DNA from 3 places in the Solibacillus sp. FSL K6-4121 genome. Region 3 is predicted to be linked to each of the others. Evidence: riboswitches for the same ligand, from Rfam matches in the RefSeq annotation. Region 3 holds a riboswitch; each other region holds the start of a gene.
What was found. Region 3 has a riboswitch for S-adenosylmethionine ahead of metK (methionine adenosyltransferase). Riboswitches for the same ligand answer to the same signal wherever they lie in the genome.

Region 1: it holds a riboswitch for S-adenosylmethionine, as region 3 does, so the genes downstream of both, MHH95_RS06040 (O-acetylhomoserine aminocarboxypropyltransferase/cysteine synthase family protein) here and metK (methionine adenosyltransferase) in region 3, are expected to answer to the same signal.
Region 2: it holds a riboswitch for S-adenosylmethionine, as region 3 does, so the genes downstream of both, metA (homoserine O-acetyltransferase MetA) here and metK (methionine adenosyltransferase) in region 3, are expected to answer to the same signal.

The regions. Positions count from the first base shown of each region.
Region 1 is NZ_JBBOCS010000001.1:1,187,704-1,195,944, reverse strand. Features, by position in the region: gene MHH95_RS06070 (response regulator transcription factor) at 28-720, opposite strand; gene MHH95_RS06065 (EamA family transporter) at 849-1,715, opposite strand; gene MHH95_RS06060 (DNA-binding protein) at 1,834-2,064, shown strand; gene MHH95_RS06055 (hypothetical protein) at 2,652-3,620, shown strand; gene MHH95_RS06050 (homoserine dehydrogenase) at 3,718-4,704, opposite strand; gene MHH95_RS06045 (hypothetical protein) at 4,933-5,331, opposite strand; gene MHH95_RS06040 (O-acetylhomoserine aminocarboxypropyltransferase/cysteine synthase family protein) at 5,520-6,824, opposite strand; SAM riboswitch class I at 6,941-7,055, opposite strand; gene MHH95_RS06035 (DASS family sodium-coupled anion symporter) at 7,412-8,241, shown strand, end outside.
Region 2 is NZ_JBBOCS010000002.1:675,407-683,647, reverse strand. Features, by position in the region: gene parE (DNA topoisomerase IV subunit B) at 1-1,100, opposite strand, end outside; gene plsY (glycerol-3-phosphate 1-O-acyltransferase PlsY) at 1,431-2,033, shown strand; gene MHH95_RS12795 (HesB/YadR/YfhF family protein) at 2,142-2,432, shown strand; gene MHH95_RS12790 (YczE/YyaS/YitT family protein) at 2,544-3,170, shown strand; gene MHH95_RS12785 (ABC transporter ATP-binding protein) at 3,293-4,063, shown strand; gene metA (homoserine O-acetyltransferase MetA) at 4,218-5,159, opposite strand; SAM riboswitch class I at 5,350-5,458, opposite strand; gene MHH95_RS12775 (hypothetical protein) at 5,925-6,527, opposite strand; gene MHH95_RS12770 (nucleoside-diphosphate sugar epimerase) at 6,992-7,747, opposite strand; gene MHH95_RS12765 (AAA domain-containing protein) at 7,763-8,241, opposite strand, start outside.
Region 3 is NZ_JBBOCS010000002.1:1,707,036-1,715,276, forward strand. Features, by position in the region: gene MHH95_RS18255 (gamma carbonic anhydrase) at 1-442, shown strand, start outside; gene metK (methionine adenosyltransferase) at 547-1,743, opposite strand; SAM riboswitch class I at 2,005-2,120, opposite strand; gene pckA (phosphoenolpyruvate carboxykinase (ATP)) at 2,321-3,907, shown strand; gene MHH95_RS18270 (alpha/beta hydrolase family protein) at 4,036-4,815, opposite strand; gene MHH95_RS18275 (NUDIX hydrolase) at 4,799-5,266, opposite strand; gene MHH95_RS18280 (transposase) at 5,330-5,647, opposite strand; gene MHH95_RS18285 (Dps family protein) at 5,724-6,167, opposite strand; gene MHH95_RS18290 (hypothetical protein) at 6,407-6,559, shown strand; gene yidD (membrane protein insertion efficiency factor YidD) at 6,562-6,795, shown strand; gene MHH95_RS18300 (metal ABC transporter solute-binding protein, Zn/Mn family) at 6,900-7,922, shown strand; gene MHH95_RS18305 (o-succinylbenzoate--CoA ligase) at 7,976-8,241, opposite strand, start outside.

The DNA.
Region 1 (8,241 bases), on a different contig from region 3:
CTCATTGCCCCCATCCAAGTAAAAACTTTACTTTTCAATTTTATACCCTAAGCCCCATACAACTTTTAAATAGCGAGGATTTTTAGGATCGGCTTCAATTTTTTCACGGATTTTACGGATATGGACTGCTACAATATTTTCAGCGTTGTATGCAGGTTCATTCCAAACCATTTCATAAATTTCACCAATTGAAAAAACACGTCCTGCATTTTTTAATAATAGCTCGGTAATTTTATACTCGGTCGGTGTTAGTTTGACAGGCTCCCCGTCAACTCTTACTTCCCTTGCTGCCGCATCAAGTTCAAGTCCTTCAACTAGTGGAGTTGCTTCCCCAAGTCCAAGTGTTCCGAAATTGACATAGCGTCGAAGCTGGGATTTTACACGTGCCAACAATTCAAGTGGGTGGAAAGGTTTCGTAATATAATCATCTGCCCCAACAGATAGGCCGTGAATTTTATCTGTCTGTTCAGCCTTTGCACTAAGCATAATAATTGGAATATTACGCTCTGCACGAATTTTGAACGTTGCGGTTATTCCATCCATATTCGGCATCATTACGTCCAAAATAATACAATGTACTTCATTTTGCTTCAGCAGCTCGATTGCCTCATTCCCGTCTGCTGCCTTCAACACCCTATATCCTTCATTTTTCAAATAAATTTCTATGCCGTCCCGTATGTCCTGATCGTCATCAGTCACGAGCACCGTCAGCTGATCCATCCTGCTCACCTCACAACTTTTTCTTATAACTTTATAATAAATGGAACTTCTTAACATCTACCTATTCAAAATCTGAAGAATTTCTTAAGATTATCTTTAGCTTTGATCATACAGAAAAAAGCTACCTCTTATGAAGCAGCTTTTTTTGCACCTATTGTTAATACTACAATTCCACCTAATAATAAACCAACGCCAATCCAGGCTACAAATGTTAAATGCTCGCCAACTAAAAATACGCCAAGTAATGCTGCTGTTAAAGGTTCGGCCAAGCTTAATGTCACTGCAGCGGACGAGCTGATTTTCTTTAATCCGCCCAAAAATAATATGTACGCCAAACTCGTTGCAGCAAGTGCCATAAATAGCATTGCCCAAAGATTCACGCCTTCTGTTACCCAACTGAAACCATCCTTCGCTGCCAATGGCAATAAAAATAATGCGCAAAGTGTAAAGGTCATCGCTACCGCGGGTAACGTTTCCTCGCGTTTCATCAGCTGCTTACTTACATTCGTATACAAGGCAAACATGAAGCCCGCTGCCAGCGCCAATGCAATTCCAACAGGGTTTATCGTTGTATCTCCCTGATTCATAAACAACAGTAAGCAACCGACAATCGCCAACACGGTGGCAACTGCCCAGACAAGTGTTGGGCGTACTTTCCAAAAGACCCATTCAATTATTCCTGCAAATACCGGTGAACTTCCTATTGTCACAACTGTCCCTACCGCCACACCTGTAAAACGGACAGATGTGAAAAACAAACTTTGGAATAAAGCAATTGCAATCGCAGCCAGAATAGTCCACTTCCATGACCATTGACGAAACGAAATTTTTCGCATGAGGATAACTGCGATTAGTAAAACTCCCCCGCCAATTGCCGAACGAATACCAGCAACTGAGAACGAGGAAATACCTTCTGTTAAAAATGTTTGAGTCGTACCGACTGTGCCCCAAAGCATCGCAGCCAATAAAACAAATATGTACGGTAAAATGTTCACTATTACACCCCGCTTTTATAACCATTATGCTATCATACGTTGAACAGCCAATCGAGATGAACTTTCTCTAAATTATATTTATAATAGAATTAACCCAAAATTAAAAGGAGGCATCATGATGTATAAATCAGTCGAACAAACTGCAAATGATATAGGCATGCCGGAGCACCAGATTCTACAGTACATTTATGCTGGTCGTATTAAAGCAGTGCATGATGGTGAAAACTTTTTAATTAACAGTGCGCAATTTGAAACGTACCATCAGCAACTTGAGCGAATTAAAGAAGAAATCGAAATTTGGAAAAACACTCCTATCCCAGAAGATGTGGATATTAAGGATGAAGACTAAAAAAAATTGAAAAATCTACTCTTAGAAAAGAGCCTGGGACAAAACGAAAATCATCTATTTTTCCAAAGAGAAAATAGATGTTTTTCTGTTTCTGTCAGAATTGATTTCCGTTAGGGGGACGCTTTCCGGGTCCGCCCCTCCCCTTCGCAAAACTCTTTTCGTTGAAGCTAGTGTTTTGGCGGCTTACCCTTCGCTCCACGTCACTCTACTTTGGCATAAAGTGGATTTCAGCGCCAAAATGAAAAGACAAAACATAGCATTTCCGCTCTCCGCCGCCTCGCGATAGCGCAAGCGGCTTGATTGGGTGTTTTTTACTTCACTTTATAACGAAGGCAAAATTTTTGGATTGGTGGGCCTCGCAAACGGCAATAAAGGCAGTGATAAAGACACGTATCACGTGGCTATAGCGCTGTCTTGCCGTAGCCCACCAATCAAGTGAAATTTTATTAGAAAATTTTTCCTACTTTATAGTGATTAACCCAATTTATGTTAATATTAAGTATTATTTACATAAAGAACTCTAGGAATTATGCAATCATGATTAAACGCCTAATTTACATTAAAAAGCTCTATAAGGGAGGATTGTAATGAGAACGTTTTTATTAGGAACAATATGCTTTGCAGGTATACTGAGCGGGTGCACTCAATCAAATACAGATCAGACTAAAGAGATAAATGATTTAAAAAAACAAGTGGAACAGATGTCACTAGAAAATGAGGCTCTCATAAAACAAGCAAACAGTGATTATTCAACTATTTCAGCAAAAAGTATTGAAAAGTATCCTCAGACTCTTTATAAGAAAAAAAGCTTAGATATCGATGAAGATGGTGAAGAGGAAATTATTGAATTGTACGTAAATGCAGGCAAAATGGAAAATGGTTTATTCGCTTGGGACGATGGTCAGAACTGGTTGTTGTTAGTGCAGGATGGTGAAAATTCTTACCCGCTATTTGATGATTATATTCAACTAGGCTCCTTGGATTTTAGTACCGCAACTTTTGATGGAAAGCCGGGAATTGTGATGCATATGACGCAGCACAGTAATATCATTATCCAAAAATTCACTTACGATCAAAAGGTAAAGGGATTTCAAAAGGAAACCTTTTATAAAAAAGATAATATGAACGATTATTATAATCAACCCGCTTCCTATGCTCTTTTTAAAGACGCTTATAAACTTATGGAAATGGCCTTTGAGAAAACTGTCCCAATACAAGAAGCCAGTGAAAATACCCTTCAGGACCCTCAGGAGAGATGGTATATCATAGAGCCAGTCTTACAGGAATTTAGAAATGCTGAACATCTGTTCGAGCTAGCCTTTACCTTGAATCCTGAACTAAATGTTTCTTTAAACGGTCCCATTACCTTTCTTAACGAAATGATTATCAACACACCAACAGCCGTTCAAATGGATCAGTTAAAAACGATTTATAGGCTGATAAAAGAGAGTGAGATACAAGAGTTAATTATAGAAGAAAACAATCAACTACATCCATCTGTTAAGGACCTGTTTCAAAAGTTTGATTCTACCCTTAATGTACAGCAGAGTTCGTAACAGCAACCTAAAGACACCATTGTTTCTAAAGAGGAACAATGGTGTCTTTACTTCATGGATAATATTTAATTCATTAAGTGAGATAGCTTCTCTTTTGTTAAATCGTTACTGTAAAACCTGCCCGTTTGCCAATAATCTCCGCATAATCTTCTACCATGACACTTGCTGTCGGATACATACCTGCTCCTGGTCCTATTACGGATAATGTGCCGATATAGTCTGTTTCCATCGTTACGGCATTAAAAACATCATCTACCGGATAAAGTGGATGTTCATTATTTACTAAGAGCGGTGCAACTTTTGCATGAATTGTACCATCTTCCAGCTTTTCAACTTCTGCCACATGACGGTAGCGTAGCCCTTGCGCTTTCGCGTCGGCTACTTGCTCGGCAGAAATTGTATCAATGCCAATCACTTCTACATCTGCCCAGTTTGGTTGTTCTCCAAATGCTAAGCTTGATAAAATCATCAGCTTTTTAAAGGCATCTTGACCCGAAATATCATTAAATGGATCTGCTTCTGCATAGCCTAATTGCTGCGCTTCTTTTAACGCCTGATCAAAGGTCCAGCCCTCTGCACGCATTTTCGTTAAGATGTAGTTTGTCGTTCCATTTAGAATTCCCTGTACACATCTAACTTCATTTACAAGCAGGATGTTTTTCATCGTTTTTATAATAGGCACACCACCTGCTACGGTTGCCTCAAAGCCGATAAATACACCATTTAACTTTGCTAATGCTTCGAGCTCTTCACCCCGTTTCGCAAGCATCACTTTATTCGCTGTAATGACATGGCATTTCGCCTCAACAGCACGTTTTAAGTATGTGAATGCAGGTTCTTCATTTACAATCGCTTCAAATACTACTTGCAGGTCACTCTCCGCCAGCACGTCATCCATTGACTCTGTCATTAAATGCTTTGTTCCCGGTACACGCTCACGGCTTGCATCGGTTACTAAAATCTTCGCGACCTCCAGTTCTACCCCCAGCTTTTCGCGAAGCTCCTGCCTCTTCTCATTTAAAATATGGTAAATTCCCTGACCTACTGTGCCAAATCCTAAGATCGCTGCCTTGATTGTTGCCATTGCCTTTCTCCTCCAAATTCTTAACACATATATATTGACGAATAATTCAAATAATTTATCTTAAAGAAATTCTATCCTATATAATACATGAAAACAAGGAGAATCTCTCCTAGAAGGACATTTGTTTACTGTAAACGGTCAAATTTCATTTAAATTCTATTGTTTAATAGCTAAATCGGGTAAACAAAAACACTAGCAGAAATTCTCCGGCTAGTGTTTAAAGTTATTTTATACTGCTACATTTACAGAATTATATACGCGTAAACGATGCGCATTTAAAATTTTTGTCATAACAAGTTCTTCTTTCACGGAGTAGTTTGGCACCGCATATGGGCGTTGCACTAATTGGAACTCACCATATTTTAAAAACCATTCGCGTGCTGGAGTTAAAATATGCGCACTTCCATGAACGTTATACTCCTCAGCAACTTCCTTTATGACATAGCCTGTTGTTTCCAGATTGTGAGTTTGTTCCGAGAAAGCACTATGCCCAAAAACCTTTTGCCACATGACATTTACATCCGCTAAAATTTGCTGAATTGCACAAGCGTTTATATATTCCTTTACTTCGTTTAATTCATAAATAATATAGGCTGCTACATTTTGTGCACTGTATACTTTCCCCATGTTGAACAACTCCTTTTCTTTCAATAATGCTGCAACATTATTTCAAATATTTTGGTTGGTAGTTTTATTATTCCAATTGTATTACTAGGTATTAATTTTGTCAATAAAACTTATACAATTAGTAGGAATTAATTTTCTAAAAATTGCTTAGCTTCTCGAATGGGAAAAGCTAAGCCTTTTTTAAAGTTTTATGCGTTTGTTTCTGCGCCTACTTCAGCCGCAACTTTCGCTAATGCCTGTTCTAAATCCGCGATAATATCTTCTGCTGCCTCTAAACCAATCGATAAGCGAATGAGCTCTTCCGATACGCCGGCAGTTTTTAATTCTTCAGCAGATAACTGTTGGTGCGTTGTGCTCGCAGGATGGATAATCAATGAACGGGCATCTCCAACATTAGCTACATGCGAGAATAATTCCACGTTATCAATTACTTGGCGACCTGCTTCACGTCCTCCTTTAATGCCGAACGTAATGATTGATCCGAAGCCGTTTTTCAAATATTTTTTCGCCAAATCATGTGTCTCAAAATCTTCAAAGCCGTTGTAATTTACGTATTCCACAAATGGGTGGTTTCTTAAATACTCGGCAACTTTTTGTGTGTTTTCATTGTGACGGACAATACGCAAATGAAGCGTTTCAAGTCCTTGCAGGAAATTAAATGCCGCGTCAGCAGATAATGTTGGACCAAAATCACGCAATAGTTGAACACGAAGCTTTGTCGCAAATGCAGCGCCTGCTGTGTCAATTCCATAGCGTAGACCATGATAAGAAGCATCCGGTTCCGTAAATCCTGGATGTCTTCCTTGCGTCCAGTCAAACTTCCCGGCATCAACGACAATCCCGCCGATCGTCGTTCCATGACCGCCAATCCATTTTGTTGCAGAATGAATGACAACATCCGCGCCGAATTCAATCGGATTACTTCCATATGGGGAAGCAAATGTGCTGTCGATTAATAACGGAAGACCATTGTCATGAGCGATGTTTGCTACCGCTTCAATATCGAGAACTTTCAAGCTTGGATTTCCGATTATTTCAGCGAAGATCGCCTTCGTTTTATCAGTAATCGCCGCTTGGAAGTTTGCAGGATCTGATTCATCCACAAATTTTACTGTAATGCCGTAGCGAGGCAATGTAGTTGCGAATAAATTGTATGTTCCTCCGTACAGAGAACCAGCAGCAACAATTTCATCTCCTGCACCGGCTACATTTAAAATGGAGAATGCCACTGCTGCTGCGCCAGATGAAAGCCCTACTGCAGCTGTGCCCCCCTCAAGTAAAGCAACCCGTTCTTCAAATGCCCCCACTGTAGGATTCATAATACGAGAATAAATATTGCCAGTTTCCTGTAATGCAAATAGACGTTGCGCATGAGCAGTGTCATTGAATGCATAGGCAGTTGTACGATATACAGGAACTGCAATCGCCCCCGTTACAGGATCTGGCTTTTGCCCCCCGTGCAATAATAAAGTTTCTGGTCTTAAATTCGTCACTCTAATAACCTCCTAAAATTATTCGATGGTGAAATCGGTGTTTTTGAGGAGGATTTTTTAAATGAAAAAAACCCTCTTCAGTTAAGAAGAGGGTTGCGCATGAGCAAGTTTGCCTCCTCTTATCTTTCAAAATGATTGTCCATTTTGTAGGATTTAGCACCTTAGTCAGTTCATCACTTACTGGTTGCCGGGCATCTCAGGGCCTATTCCCTCCGCCGCTCTTGATAAGAGATATGTGATTTATGTTCCATCGTTGATTCTCAGTATAAAGCAGAGTAATTCTATAAGTCAACCGAAAAATTAAAATTTTCTGATTTTAAATTAATTCATAAAAATATTTTATCTTCCCACACTAAAATTATTATACTATTCTATACAATTTCTGCTTAAAACAAAATTTTTCTCAATATATTTATTCACCAAATATTAACATGTATCATTTTTTGGAAGTGCTATAATCATAATTGTTAAGGGATTTCCCTTGCAATTGGAAATAAAGAATATATTTTACTTTTAGAAGAATGGGTATATTTTGTCTTATTAATTTATTATTTAACTAAAACTTTAAACGAAGTGAGGCGTTAAGTATGGCAACAGAAGCGACAAGTAAACGAAATTTAAAACCATTATGGATAGTTTTAGCGTTTGCAGCACTCATTACCATTGTTTTACTTCCAAATAGTGGTGGAGATCTTCCCGTTGTTGGACAACGAGCATTAGCTATTTTAGCATTTGCCGTTATATTATGGGTAACCGAAGCGGTAGCCTATCCGGTTAGTTCTGCAATGATATTAGCTGCCATCGCTGTTTTATTAGGTTTGGCTCCGAGTATGGAAGATCCTTCCGTACAAATGGGCACTAAAGAAGCGTTAAAATTAGCGTTAGGTGGATTTAGTAGTTCCTCGGTTGCGTTAGTCGGGGCTGCATTATTTTTAGCAGCTGCCATGCAAATAACGAACCTTCATAAGCGTATTGCACTGTGGGTTTTATCATTAGTTGGAACAAAAACGAAAGCATTAGTAGTAGGGGCTATTTTAGTAGCAATTGTATTAGCTTTTGTTGTACCAAGCGCGACTGCTCGTGCTGGTGCAGTTGTCCCTATTCTATTAGGGGTTGTTGCGGCCTTTGGATTATCTAAAGAAAGTAGACTTGCAGCGTTGTTAGTTATTACCGCTACCCAAGCTGTTTCAATTTGGAATGTGGGGATTAAAACTGCTGCAGCGCAAAACTTAGTAGCACTTGGTTTTATTAACTCTGAATTTGGAGTCGATATTTCTTGGGGCAAGTGGTTTATGTATGCCGCGCCGTTTTCAGTCATCATGTCCTTCGTATTATTCTTTGTTATGATTAAATTAATCAAACCCGAAACGGATAATATAGCTGGCGGAAAAGAAATTATCCGTAAGCAATTGCAAGA
Region 2 (8,241 bases), 1.0 Mb from region 3:
GCCGATAGCTCTGCGTTTTCCTCTAGTACATACAATAACTTTTCAGAAACGACTGTATCGACGACATAACGCGCCTCGGATGTACCGAGCTTGCCTTTCGTCTGACCTTCAAACTGGAGCAGATTCTCTGGAATACGTACTGAAACAATCGCAGTTAAACCTTCGCGAATGTCAACGCCCTCCAAGTTTTTATCTTTTTCTTTTAATAGACCAATTTTTCTTGCATATTCATTAAACACTCGTGTTAGAGCAGACTTCGCACCTGTTTCATGTGTTCCGCCATCTCGAGTACGAACATTATTTACGAATGAAAGAATCGTTTCGGAATAGCCATCATTAAATTGCAGGGCAAATTCCACTTCAATTTCCTGAAGTATACCTTCCACATATTTAACAGGATGCAGGACATCTTTTTCCTCATTTAAGTAAGCAACAAATGCTTCAATACCATTTTCATAGAAGAAAACTTCATGTTGTCCTTCAGCACGCTCATCGATCAATTCTATTTTTAAACCTTTTAATAAAAATGCTGATTCTCGCAGGCGCTCTGCCAGCGTGTCGTAATTATACTTTGTAGCTGAGAAAATCGATGAATCAGGCAGGAAGTGCACTAATGTACCTGTTTCCTTTGTATTTCCAATCATATCAAGCGATGTTGCCGGTTTACCACCCTGTTCGAAGCGTTGACGATAAATTTGCCCGTCACGGTAAATTGTCACTTCTAAAAAAGTGGACAACGCATTTACTACTGATGAACCTACACCATGTAAACCACCACTCGTTTTATAGCCGCCTTGTCCAAATTTACCACCTGCATGGAGTACTGTAAAAATAATTTCCGGAGTTGGCTTACCCATTTTATGCATACCTGTAGGCATACCACGACCATGGTCTCGTACGCTAATACTATTATCTTCATGAATCTTCACGATGATATGATTACCAAATCCAGCAAGCGCTTCATCCACTGCGTTATCTACAATTTCATACACTAAGTGGTGAAGACCTCGACTATCTGTAGAACCAATATACATCCCTGGTCTTTTACGTACGGCTTCTAAACCTTCTAATACTTGAATGGCATCTTCATTATAAGACATGCCTGATTGATTTTTAACCAAATGCAATCCCCTCCAAAAAATACAAACAAACGTTCTATTTACTACCTAATCGTACTTTCAAATATGCATGATGTCAATGTTTGAGCGTACTTTTTTAGGCTTTGCAAAGACTAATTGTATCATCAAAAACCGCCGTTTAAAAGCCTATCCTTTAATAGTTGATGTACAAATGTAACTTTTTTCCTGTTTACTTCGTAATATTACGAAAAAATAATACCTCTTTCCTTCTATTAAAAAACATTGTAGAATATTCATAACATACTATTAGTACCAACTAATAATTCTGACATTTGAAAGGAGCACAACTTCTTGATCAACGCTTTAATAATTATTTGTGCTTATTTAATCGGTTCCATCCCTTCTGCATTATGGATAGGGAAAATTTTTTATAAAACAGATATCCGAAAGCAAGGCAGCGGAAATTTAGGCACTACGAATACATTTAGAGTTCTAGGGAAGAAACCTGGAATTGCTGTCCTGCTAATTGATATTTTAAAAGGTACAGCAGCCGTTTTATTGCCGCTGTTAGCTGTTTTCAGTGATAGCACTGTTCATCCACTTATTCTTGGTATCGTTGCAGCAGCGGGACATATGTTCCCAGTATTTGCGAGCTTCCGTGGTGGTAAAGCCGTAGCTACAAGTGCAGGTATCATTTTAGGTTATAATTTGCCATTATTCTTTGTTTTACTAACTGTATTTATCATTTCATTAAAAATGACAAAAATGGTGAGCTTAACGTCAATGATTGCTTCTACAGTGGCGATCATCTATGTAACAATTAATTGGATTGTTACAGGTGAATATGCGCTCTTTATTTTAGTAGCAATTTTAGCTTCCTTTATCTTTTATCGTCACCGAGAGAATATTATACGCATAAAAAATGGAACTGAACCAAAAATTAAAGGTTTTTAACATCCAGGCTGAAAGTATAAACTTTCAGCCTTTTTTGTTTTATTTAAGCAGGCGCGGGTTTTGTAAGTTCTTTTCATTTCCTGCATAATGACAATAGAGGTGAATTGTATGGAAATTAAATTAACAGAAAAAGCAGTCGAATGGTTTAAAGAAGAAATGGAAATAGAACATGGGGACTATATTCGTTTTTATGCACGCTATGGCGGCTCATCTCCCTTCCATGAAGGCTTTTCATTAGGAATGACACGTGAGGAGCCACATGAAATAGGGATTGAAACTGTTATAGAGAATGTACACTTCTTTATTGAAAAGTCAGATGAATGGTTTTTTAATCACCACAATCTAATTGTAGACGTCGACGAGTCAATGGACGAGTTACGCTATTCCTATGAAAAATAGCATTAAAAAGTAATAATATTTTAAATTTATTGTAAATCCGTTTTTCATCCTTGTAATCGCTATAATGTGTAAAGATGATATTGACTACAAGAAGAGGGATTACAATTGAACGTGAAACAAGGATTTTATTGGCGCTGCCTATTTTTTATCGCAGGTATTATCGTTTTGTCATTAGGGATTGCCTTAACGATTAAAGGACAAACAATCGGAGTAGGTTCATGGGACGTGCTCCATATAGGACTTTATAAAAATCTCGGCTTAACAATCGGGGCTTGGTCCATCATTATCGGGTTACTTATTTTAGCGATTGACTCGATGTTATCAAAAAGATTACCGAAAATAGGTACCTATTTAGATATGTTTTTAACAGGTATTTTTATTGATATCTTTTTATATGTGTTGCCTCATGCTCACAACCTTTTGGAACAAACTTTATCGTTTGTCGTGGGAATTGTATTACTAGGTATCGGTTGTGGGATGTATATGGTGGCTAACCTCGGTGTCGGACCACGCGATACCTTAATGCTTTTATTAGTCCGTCGTTTAGGCTGGAGCGTGAACCGTGCACGTACGACAATGGAAGTATCAGTTGCTGTTATAGGCTTCCTATTAGGTGGTCCTGTTGGCGTAGGAACAGTAATAATGGCATTCGGCTTAGGGCCAGTTGTTCAGTGGGCTTTAAAATGGAATGAAAAGCTATTTTACCGCGCAGCAGGTGTAGAAAGCGCCGTAATTTAAATTGTGATGAAAGCGAACTTATTAGGTTTGCTTTCTTTTTTTATCAACAATTGTGACAATATTCAAAAAACACTTTCAGAATTTGAATAAATCAAGCATAGTAGTAATTGGAGGTGTTTTTTATGATAAAAATCGAAAATGTCCATCTTTACCGCAATGAAAAAGTAATTTTGAATAATTTAGACTGGCATGTACAAAAAGGACAGCATTGGGCCATTTTAGGCTTGAACGGTTCAGGAAAAACAACCTTGTTAAAAGTAATCAACGGCTATATTTGGCCGAACAATGGTAAAGTGCAAGTACTAGGTGAAACTTTCGGCAATACATATATCCCTACCCTCCGAACACGCATCGGCTGGGTAAGCAATGCAATGATTGACAGCTTCAACTGGCAGGATAATGCAATTGAAATTGTGCTTAGCGGAAAGTTTGGTGCGCTCCGTCTATTTAATGACGTGTCCGATGCGGAAATTGAGCAGGCACTATCCTTTATGAGACAGTTTCATTGCGATCATTTGGCGAATAAATCTTTTGAGCATTTATCGCAAGGTGAACGACAACGTGTACAAATTGCACGTGCTTTAATGGCAGAACCAGAAATATTAATATTGGATGAACCATGTGGCGGACTCGATCTTATAGAGCGGGAAAACTTACTGCAAAAGATTGAGCAAATAGCACAAGGCAATCACTGCCCTACACTTATTTATGTAACGCATCATGTAGAAGAAATTTTACCTTGTTTTAGCCATGTACTGTTAATGAAGGATGGTAAAAGCGTAGCTGCAGATACTCGCGAAGTCATATTGAATGAACAATTGCTAAGTGACTTTTTTGGCCGTGAAGTAAGTTTGCAAATACAACAAGAACGTGCATGGATTGCAGTGAAATAGAAGTGAGCGGCTGAGCTATAACCTAAAAATTGATTTCCATTCCGGGACGCTTTCCGCGGGCACGGCCTGAGCCTGTAGTCTCAGGCGTCGTGCTTTTCCCGCTGGAGTCGCCCTCCATTCCAATCAATTTTTTATTTCTTTCCTAGCCATTTTTTTAAATATGATATTCGATATTTTCCTCAACAAAGTGCCATTCATAAGGTGTTTCTTGGTATACGTAATAGTTTAACCAGTTGTAGAACAATAGATGTGAATGGGCACGCCATACATTTTTTGGTGCATTTTGTGGGTCATTATTTGGGAAGTAATTAATTGGAACTTCCGTATTTTCCGGATCCTTTTCGATATCTCGGAAATATTCGTCCGATAGAGTCGTCGCATCATACTCTAAATGGCCTGTAATCATGATGTGCTTATTGTTTTTTGATTGAACGATAAATACCCCCGCATCGTCCGAATAGCTGAGCAGACGCAAATCTGGGTGCGCACGGACTTCGTCAATCGAGACAGATGTATGACGTGAATGAGGCGCAACATATTCATCACTGAAGCCTCGTACTAAATCGACCGTTAAATCGGTAATCACATGTGAATAGACGCCGGAGCATTTTTTAGGCAGCTCAAATTTCCCGATGCCGAAATGATGATACAGTGCAGCTTGTGCTCCCCAACATATATACATGATTGATGTAACATTTTGATCGGCCCAATCCATTACATCGGTAATTTCCTTCCAATAGCCCACATCTTCAAATTGCATTTTCTCTACCGGTGCACCTGTGATGATCAGACCATCATAACGGCGGTGTTTAATTTCATCGAATGTTTGATAGAACGTATCTAAATGTGATTTGGAAACGTTTTTTGATTCATATGTAGCGGTATTTAAAAATGTCACATCTACCTGTAGTGGTGTATTCCCGAGTAAACGCAATAATTGGAGCTCGGTTTTTTCCTTTTCCGGCATTAAATTGAACACTAAAATATTCAAAGGTCGAATTTGCTGAGTTTTCGCCCGGTCTTCCTCCATAACGAAAATTTTCTCTTTTCTCAGCAGCTCACCGGCCGGTAAATGTTTCGGAATATTAATCGGCATTACACTGTCCCCCTCTAATCTTTCTAAATAATCTTAGTTTCATAACGAAAGCTATTTCAAGCTTCTTTCCTTTCAAGTAAATCATAATAGCCGCAGGGGTTTGATTATTGGAGCAAGTACTTTCATACTTGCTGAAAAAACAAAAAACCCCTCATTCCAGCACAACAGAAATGAGAGGTTAATATACCCGTTCTTATCTGCCAAGGACATTGCCTTGCTGGAAGTAGCACCTTTCTAGTTATACTAGAGGTTGCTGAAGCATCTACGGGCCAAGTTCCCTCCGCTTCTCTTGATAAGACTATTAAATTGACACTAGTGTAACACGGTAGCGTAAGTTTTGCAATAATTCAAAAAAATATATAAAACAAATACTGTCATGACTACACTTATACATCAATAATTTAATTATATTTAATTAGGGGTACTTTTATTTATAAATTATTTAACTTCTTATGAAATCTATGTAATTTCCATAATAAATCATACTTCTTAAAAAAAAGAAGCGTATTGTATTTTCGACGATAAAAAACAACACTCATTTGAAGTTTCTCAATTTCAATATTGTAATTTGTAGTTGTGTGGGTTCCATTAATAAATATAGTTATAAGCATCTCCACCAACAAAAGTGGGCTTATCTTCTAGGGGATAAGGAACAGGGAACAAGCACAACACACTTTACTCTTAATAGCTATAGTGGGCAGGTCTCCTGACTTTGCTTCATCCTACTCGTTCTATCTGTTTTAAATAGTTAGTAATAAACTTTCTTCAGCATTCTTTCTGTCCGTTTCCCTCATATATGAAATAAGGTGAATCAACCTTTAATTGTTTACTGATAAATCTCTTATAGTTCTCTTCAAGAACTTTTTCAAAACTGTTCACTATGCGACTAATATCTTCAAGTTTGCCTGTTTCTTCAAATATCTTTTTCACTTTATAATCCAATCTTCTTGAATAGTTGGTTAGATACTCTTTGGCTACAGCCATCAACTGTTCTTCTAAATCCCAGCCTTCGTTAAAGTCATTTATAAGTCCTTCACGAAGGACTCTTTCAAGTCCTTCTATAAATTCTTTATAACTACCAACCTTACCTATGCTTTCTAGAATTTCTTTTTCATCGTAGTTTCGTATAGGGTCTCCCCAATGCATAATTTCTAAGTCAAATTCTAAGTTTCGTACAATTTGCGACAATAACACTCTCATCTCTTCAACTAGTTTTTTATCCCAAGAATACTTAATACCTATGATTTTAAAAGCTTGGTCATAGGAAACTTCCATTAATTGACATCTCGTAGAACACCAGAAAGATCTAAAGCCATCATGCAACTCTCTTAATACCTTTTCTCTTAGTTCATAGTTATCCATTGTCATTATCTTCCCCCAAAACCCCCGCTAGTATATCAAAAACGCCTTTCAACTTTAGCCCTCCTTATTATCGAGTCGGCAAAATTTACCAAACGATAATAGCATACCTCAAACACAAAAAAAAACAATAAAAAGTGTGCTACGTCATTATAAACGGCTGTAATAAATTTAGATATATAATTAATGACTCAATAAATCAATTCTTGATTACTCTCAAGTGCATACAGATATCACAACCGCGCTATTTCATGAAAAACTGATGCAAGTAAAATTTTCTATCCGCTTTAAAAGATTCAAATGCGAATTTAACAACAAAAAATACACCTCTCATTATCTAAAATCATAGATAATAAGAAGTGTATTAAAATAAATAAATTGTAAAATACTCAGCATCTTATAAAGCGGCTCAAACCCTTGATATTACTGGGTTTTCAATATATATATATATATATATATATATATATATATATTTACTCAGGCTTTAGATGCTCTTTCTCATAATTGAATAAAATCGTTTCAAGTCTTTCATCCCATGCACCTGTTAATGTATTATATACACGCATAAAATGGCGATTTTCCTTTTTATCCATTAGTGAGAAACATAGAACCGGAATATCGTTAATTTGAATCGATTCGGTCGATATAACTTTTGTAATAAAAGTTGGGGCTTCCTGTTCAGCCAATGGTTGTTCGCTTAACTGCCGCTGAATAAATTCTATCAGCATCGATTCTTCAATCGCTTCAATTTCCTCGTCTTCAATCGTCGGAAACGGTTCAGGAAATTCCTCTAAATCAGCGAACTCCTCTAGGTCCCCTTCCAGTAGCTGTTCATGAATTGGACTGTATTGTACAAAATGACTTGTTTGCTCAAGCTCTTCTTCAAAAATACCCGATTCAAGCTGCGCCATTCCTTTTGCCGTAAGTGTGAACACTTCATTTTCTTTTTCAATCATGCCCATTCGTAACATTTTATTCGTTAAATCATGGATAAATAACGGTTCAACTAATAAAATTTCCGCTAAAAGCTCGACATTTTTCAGCTTCGCCTTCTGGAATGAAATGAGCATCATCTTCATTAAAATATCCATCGCATTCCGCATAACAGGATGATAATGCACTTCCAACGTGTGAATTGGAATGGCGTATTGCATCTGCTTTTGAATTTCGATGTTCGGATTTTCGTTAAGTTCTTTTTGTAATTGTCCGGTTATGCTGTTTAAATCCACTGTATACACCTTTCCTTACATTGCAAAATAGCCGCTTTGCTCTTTTACTGTATTTAATACATGGGAATACATATCGCGTGTTTTCGCATGTTTTGGACGTTTTGTAAACATATCGGTGCTGCCGATCATAATAAGCAGTTCACGTGCGCGGGATAATGCAACATTTAGACGGCGATAATCTTTGGCAAACCCAATTTCTCCGCGCTCATGATCATGGTTACGCACCATACTGACGATAATAACGTCCATCTCCATGCCCTGGAACTTATCGACCGAGCCTGTACGGATGTGCAGATGCGGTAAGCTAAGTTCCTGTTCGATAAGACGGTTTATGCGTCTTACTTGCTCCGCGTAAAACGAAATGACTCCAACAGATTTTAGAGCATCTTGCGGGATTAACCCTTCCGCTTTTGCTTTTGCAGTCGCTTCATTCATTTCCATTAATTGTTGTTTAATCTGATCAAGCTCTGCTACATTGAATAAGCTTGAACCTT
Region 3 (8,241 bases):
AACAGGCGATGTGACAATAGGGGAAAATACTTCCATTTGGTTTAATACAGTCATACGCGGCGATGTGAATAAAACAATCATTGGAGATCGTGTTAGTATTCAGGATTTAAGTTGTCTTCACCAAAGCCCTGCAGCTCCACTCATTATTGAAGATGAAGTTACAGTAGGTCATCAAGTAACATTACATAGCTGTACAATAAGAAAACGCGCTTTAATCGGCATGGGTTCCATCATTTTGGATGGTGCAGAAATAGGCGAAGGAGCATTTATTGGTGCAGGTAGTCTCGTACCACCTGGAAAAGTAATTCCTCCCAATTCACTTGCTATGGGGCGCCCAGCAAAAGTTGTACGTGAAGTAAATGCAGAGGACCGGGCAGATATGGATCGCATAATTAATGAATACGTAGCGAAGGGACAATATTATAAATCATTGCAGAAGTAACATTCCGCTATCAATCCAATTACTTACAATATAAAGGAAGGAAGTATTATTTTTCATTATAATAGAAAAGGAGCCGTCCATTTAAATGAACGCTCCTTCTTTCTTTAAATTCCGGCTTTTTCTTTAAGTTCTGCCGCTTTATCTGTATTTTCCCATGGTACATTGATGTCAGTACGACCGAAGTGTCCATATGCTGCTGTTTGTTTATAGATTGGACGGCGTAAATCCAACATTTTAATAATTCCTGCTGGGCGTAAATCAAATAGCTCTCGAACCCATTCTACGATTTTGGAAGATTCTACTTTACCAGTTCCGAATGTATCTACCGCAATTGATACTGGTTGTGCAACACCGATTGCATAAGCCAATTGAACTTCAGCACGATCCGCTAAGCCTGCAGCAACGATGTTTTTTGCGACATAACGAGCTGCATATGCTGCTGAACGGTCCACTTTCGTTGCATCCTTACCAGAGAATGCACCACCACCGTGACGTGCGTAACCACCGTACGTATCTACGATAATTTTACGACCTGTTAGACCAGCATCTCCTTTTGGACCACCAATTACGAATCGACCTGTTGGATTAATGAAATATTTAGTTGCTTCATCTAATAACTCAGAAGGAACTACTGGTTTAATAACATGTTCTTTAATATCCGTTTGAATTTGCTCCAATGTCGCTTCTTCATCATGCTGTGTTGAAATAACGATTGTATCCACACGAACAGGCTCATTGTTTTCATCGTATTCGATTGTTACTTGTGTTTTACCATCCGGACGTAAATATTCTAATTCCCCTGATTTACGCACTTCTGTTAAACGACGAGCTAATTTATGAGCTAAAGAAATAGGCATCGGCATAAGTTCCGGTGTTTCATTACATGCGTAGCCGAACATTAAACCTTGGTCTCCAGCACCGATTGCTTCTAATTGATCTTCTGTCATAGAACCTTCACGCGCTTCTAAAGCCTGATCTACACCTTGTGCAATATCCGGTGATTGTTCACCAACTGCAACAAGTACCGCTAAGTTCTCTGCGTCAAAACCATATTTTCCGCGCGTATAGCCAATCTCTGCTACCGTATCACGGATAATACCTTTCATATCTACATAAGTAGAAGTTGTAATTTCACCAGATACTAATACTAAGCCTGTTGTTACCGTAGTTTCACAAGCTACACGTGCATTTGGATCTGCTGCTAAAATTGCGTCTAAAATGGCATCCGAAATTTGATCGCAAATTTTATCTGGATGTCCTTCCGTTACACTTTCTGATGTAAACAGTCGACGATTTTTCATGTCATTTCCTCCTAATTCACTTTGGCAATTGTTTTTATTGATACGGTACTCATTACCCATGTCCGTTATATTGCGTCTTACACCGTGGCATAGTAGCATTATTAACGTCAAGCTTTATTTGCTTTAACACGAGGGTCTGAAAGGCTGTAACTATATAATTTTCGCTCAATACGAAATTGTAAATTCAAATAAAAAAATCCTTTCACTCATAACCGTGTTCATCACACGTGAGGAAAGGATATTACGTTTCGTTACCTTTCACTCTTATCGTTCAAGGGAAATTTTGCCCTTGCATCAGGTTGGCACCAACACGTATAAAATATACGCAGGTTGCCGGGTTTCATAGGGCCTGCCCCTCCACCAGCTCGGGATAAGAGTATCCGTTCAATTACACATCCTACATAAAAAAATAAGTGCTGTCAATAAATTTTGTCTGATTTTAAACAGTTAAAAATTCCACAAAAAAATAATTCATAATTAGTATAGATTATATCCTTCAATGTGTTATACTATTTTTGAATTAATAACAACTCCCCTACTATAAGGGAATACTATAAAAAAGGATGGTATTTAATAGATGAATTCGGTAGAAATTGCTAACGAGCTGAAAGAACTTTTAAACGGGGAAAACATCAAAACTCAATTATCTGTTCCACAATTAGTTGAAAAAGCTACATCACGTGGAGAAGCAATGTTAACTGTTGATGGCGCATTACGTGCTGAAACAGGTAAATATACTGGTCGATCACCTAAAGATAAATATATCGTTGAAGAGGAAAACTCTAAAGATAAAATTGATTGGGGTAAAGTTAACCGTCCTATCTCTTCAGAAGTATTTGATAAGCTTTATGTCAAAGTTGTAAACTACCTAAAAGAACGCGATGAATTATTTGTATTCAACGGTTTTGCGGGTGCTGACAAAGACTCTCAATTATCGATTAAAGTAATTAACGAATATGCTTGGCATAACCTATTCTGTCATCAATTATTCATCCGTCCTACAGCAGAAGAATTAGCTGCACATGTTGCTGACTTTACAATTGTTTCTGCTCCAAACTTTAAAGCAGATCCTGAAGTAGATGGAACTGGTTCGGAAACATTTATTATAACATCAATTGAAAAGAAAATCATCTTAATCGGTGGTACTGAATATGCTGGCGAAATGAAAAAATCAATTTTCGGGATTATGAACTATTTATTGCCTGAACAAGGTATTTTCCCAATGCACTGCTCAGCTAACGTTGGCGAAAAAGGCGACGTTGCCCTGTTCTTCGGTTTATCAGGTACTGGTAAAACAACTTTATCAGCGGATTGCGACCGCAAATTAATCGGGGATGATGAACACGGTTGGTCTGATAATGGTGTTTTCAACATTGAGGGTGGATGCTATGCAAAAACAATTAACCTCTCTGCTGAAAATGAGCCGGAAATTTACAATGCAATCCGCTTCGGTTCTGTATTGGAAAATGTAGCGGTTGATTCAGAATCACGCATTTGTGACTACGACGATGGATCTTTAACAGAAAATACTCGTGTTGCATACCCAATCGATTATATTGATAACATCGTATTACCATCAGTAGCAGGTCACCCAAACACAATTGTCTTCTTAACAGCGGACGCGTTTGGCGTACTACCTCCTATTTCAAAATTAACGAAGGAGCAAGCGATGTACCACTTCTTAAGTGGCTTCACTTCAAAATTAGCAGGTACAGAGCGTGGTGTTACTGAGCCAGAGCCAGTGTTCTCTACATGCTTCGGTTCACCATTCCTTCCACTTCCTGCAACAGTCTATGCAGATCAATTAGGTAAGAAAATTGACGAGCATGGTTCACAAGTGTTCTTAGTGAACACGGGTTGGACAGGAGGAGAATACGGTGTAGGTAGTCGTATGAAACTTGCTTATACTCGTACAATGGTACGCGCTGCCATTAACGGTGAATTAGACAATGTTGAAACGACACAAGATGGAGTATTTGGTTTAAATATTCCTGTAGCTATTGAAGGAGTACCTTCTAGCGTATTAAATCCACGTGCTGCATGGGCTGATACTGCTGCATACGATAAAAAGGCTACTGAACTTGCAGAGCTATTTAAAAACAACTTCACAAAATTCGCTGATGTTGATGAAGCTATCGTGAAAAAAGGCGGTCCATTAGTATAAATTACTAATGTTTAGCTCGACATATTGTTTGACGATATAGTCTGCACTAATACTACGACGTCAAACTTAAAAATATATCATAGTAAAAGGGATGTAGCGTATTTCCACGCTACATCCCTTTTTTGGATTTACTGTTGTTTCATCCAGTCATTAATTTTTTTTACTGTTTCTCTATTCAGATTTGGCGGGTAATGATGTTTCAGCCTAGATGAATACCATGTCTCAACTTGTTTACCTTTATCTTTCAAATAACGCTCCAATTGATAGGCATGTTCAATATTAACATGTTGATCTTCTGCCCCATGTATAATTAATACTGGTGATTGAACGTTTTCAATATTGTATAAAGGCGTACGGCTTTCATAGTTTTCTGGTACTTTATTAGGAGTTCCTCCCACTATTCTTTTTAATCCACGACGCATGTCGATTCGATCCCAATAGGTCGCTGTTGCATCTGAGACGCCAGCCCATGTTACGACAGATTTTACATCATCACGTAATATTGCTGTCCACAACGCCATTAAGCCTCCTCGAGAAAAACCAAACAAATTCACTTTTTTAACAGGGGTAAATTGTTTCAGTACTTCTACACCAAAAACTGCATCATACCGGTCTTGCCCCCCAAATTCGTCTTTTCCTTCTCCCCCACGATTTCCACGATAATAGGGTGCAAACACGATAAATCCATGCATTGCAAACTGGGCGATACGGGCAGGTCTAACCATACCGATTGATTGTAGTCCACCACGTAAATATAAAAGGGCTTCATACTGCCCCTGTACTTTAGGACGCGCCAGCAACCCCTTTACACGCAGTCCTTGAGACCAATATGTCACTTCATCTAAACGGACATGCGGATTCGGAGAGGGATATTGATGCATTGATAAAATTTCACCATTTGCGTTCATAATTATTCACTTCCTGCAGCATCTTTTTCATACCTGCATCTCGCATATAAAAGCTTAAATTTGGCTGTTGCCAAAGTTCCTCTTCCGTTAACCATAAAATGCCTTCTGTTTCAAAGTCTCCTACAAAGGGTTCGATATCTTTTACTTTTGCTGTAAAAACTGCCTTACAAAATGGAATAGTATCATGAACAATATAGTAGGCGAACCATTTAACATCATCTATTATTACATTGGCTTCCTCATATACTTCTCGGATAGCTGCCTGCACTAATGTTTCACCGGGCTCCTGCTTTCCTCCAGGAAACTCTACGCCACGTCGATGATGTATTGTGCACAACCATTTCCCCTCGTATTGTACAAGAGCCAGGACATGCTTAGGCTCTATTTCAAAAGGTCCTTCATCAAATCTTAAATCTACCGGTAATCCATTCTCATCAATAAATCTAAACATTTTCGCTCAACTCCTATTACTAGTTTAGCGAACAGATGTCTCTCATTCAATAAAAGCGGGTAGTTAATGATTAAAATATGGCAATTGCTCTACAAATTTTTTCGCATCTTCATCTCCAAATTCATGTATAAGTGCATAGACCTTTTTCAAACGATGGTCTATTTCATGATTCAATCTATCTAAATGATAAGGGATGAAGGGCATATGCGCTCGAAAGGCATTCGATGCTTCGAGTGACTGCATTTGATCGAAGAGCTTTGCAAATACACGTGCTTTATGCGGATCCATTTTCAATACAAATTCATAGGATGATCCCGGATGCAAATTACATGTTAAATTAGCGACAGATACATATACATTATTTTTTTCCAATTTACTCACCTCATACTTAAGGTGAGCTATAGGAAAATGATTTATACATAAAAACGACCCCAATATTGGAGTCGCTTCTTCAAAACTAGTTACCTAAATATGCATTTAACATCCAAGTATGTTTCTCTAAGCTTTGGTATTGCGCATTCAGCATATCTTCTGTACGGTCATCGCCTTCTTCAGATGCTGCTTCCATCGCTTTTTCCAATGCATCCATAATCGTGTTAAAGTCCTCAATTAAAATAGATACCATTTCCTGCGTTTCTTCTTTACCAGACGCTTCTTTAATTAAAGAGATATCTAAATGCTCTTTTAATGTTGCCACAGGCTTGCCGCCCTTTGTTAAAATACGTTCGGCAATTTCATCTAGATTAAGTGTTACTTCATTGTATAACTCTTCAAATTTTGTGTGTAATGTAAAGAAAGACGGTCCATTTACATACCAGTGGTAGTTATGTAACTTTGTGTACATTACCGACCATGTTGCTACTAAATCGTTTAAATGTGTGTTTAATTGTTTCTTCGCCATAAACCTTCACCTCATAATTTTATATTTAAAACTTCAAAAAGAAATTTTAATCCTGAATTACAGTGAAAAGATAAGGATTTTCCACTACTAATTATATTATAACCGTTCCTCCACTTGTTAAAACCTTATAAATTCGACGATTATTCAAATTTAGCCGCGCTTTTTCATGTACAATAGTAAGGAATGAACCGGTTAGGGTGTAAATTTACTGTGCCGGTTAAATTAGTTGAGGTGAAAAAATGAGCTTACCAATCGTATTAATTATCATCATTACCATTATGGGGATTTTTGCGTTCTCCATAATTTTACTTGCTCGAAAAAACAAAGTATCATTAAAGCAAACGATTGATGCAAAACCAACCAATACCTTTAAAAATGGAGAGCAAAAATAGTTATGAAAAGGATATTTATTGGGCTAATACGAGTTTATCAAAAATATATTTCTCCTATGAAGCCCCCATCGTGCCGATTCCATCCGACTTGTTCGAGCTATGGTATTGAAGCAGTTCAGAAACATGGCGCTTTTAAAGGACTAATCATGACCATAATACGTATTTTAAAATGTCAGCCACTTCATCCGGGAGGTTTTGATCCGGTACCTGAAAAATGGCCTTCGAAAAGAAAATAATATTCGAAGGCTTTTTATATTGTTTTTTTTCTTTTAATATTGTATGATTGAAAATGTTCAAAAACACAAATCGTAATTGTTACTATTTAAGGAGATTTACTATAATGAAAAAATGGCTTTCTATTATTTCAATGCTTACATTTATTCTGTTATTAACTGCTTGCAGCAAAGATAATGAATCACCTGCCGAAACAGACAATACTCAATCGAATAATGATACTCTATCCATCTATACGACAGTTTATCCATTGCAATACTTCACAGAACGTATTGGCGGCGAATTTGTAGAGGTGGCTTCTATTTATCCTGCAGGTGCAAACGAGCACTCATTTGAACCAACGCAAAAGGATATGATGGCTTTAGCAGATTCGGATTTATTTTTCTTTATCGGACTTGGGCTAGAAGGCTTTGTTGAAAAAGCCAAAAAGACATTGGAAAACGAAGATGTAAAATTAGTTGCAACTGCTGATGGTGTAACAGAAGAGCAATTGCATATTTCGACTGGTCATACACATGCAGAAGCTACTACAGAACACGATGATCACGGTCATAATCATGACCATGATGAAGAAGATGAAGGTGATAAAGATCATGCTCATACCGATCATGATGCACATGTTTGGCTATCCCCTATTATTTCGCAACAGTTAGCCTTAACGATTAAAGAAGAGTTAACTAAGGCTTTACCTGAACATGAAGCAACTTTCAATGAAAACTACGAACAATTAGTAACAGATTTAGATACACTGCATTCTGAATTTGAAGAAATGGCTAGTGCTACTACTAAAAAAACGTTCTTCGTCTCACATGCAGCGTTTGGCTATATTGCCGGACATTATGGATTTAATCAAGTACCCGTTGCAGGTTTAAATTCGCAAAGTGAACCATCACAAAAAGAATTGACGACAATTGTGGACTTAGCTAATAAAGAAGGCATTGAATATATTTTCTTTGAGCAAAATGTTTCCTCAAACTTAACTGAAGTGATTCAAAAAGAAGTGAACGCAAAAACGTTAACTTTGCATAATTTGAGCGTGCTTACAAAAGAAGATGTTCAAAATAACGAAGATTACTTCTCATTAATGCGAAAGAATATTGAAGTATTAAAACAAGCATTATCAAAATAATATAAATGGTCCCAGCAATTGGTTAAAATGCTGGGACCATTTTTTTAGTGCCCTCATATATCATCCAGTAATTGAAGCAAATTTCTTCTTAATAGCTTGTTGGATCCGCTTCGAGGTAAGTTAGCAACAAAATGAACTTGTTTAGGTACTTTATAATTCGCTAAATTCATCTCACAAAAATCTATTATATTCTGTTCAGATATTTTTTCTTTCAATACGATAAATGCTACAGGCACCTGTCCCCATATGTCATGATCCATCCCGCAAACCCCTGCTTCCTTTACGTTAGGATGTGCGAGTAAAACATTTTCGATTTCGG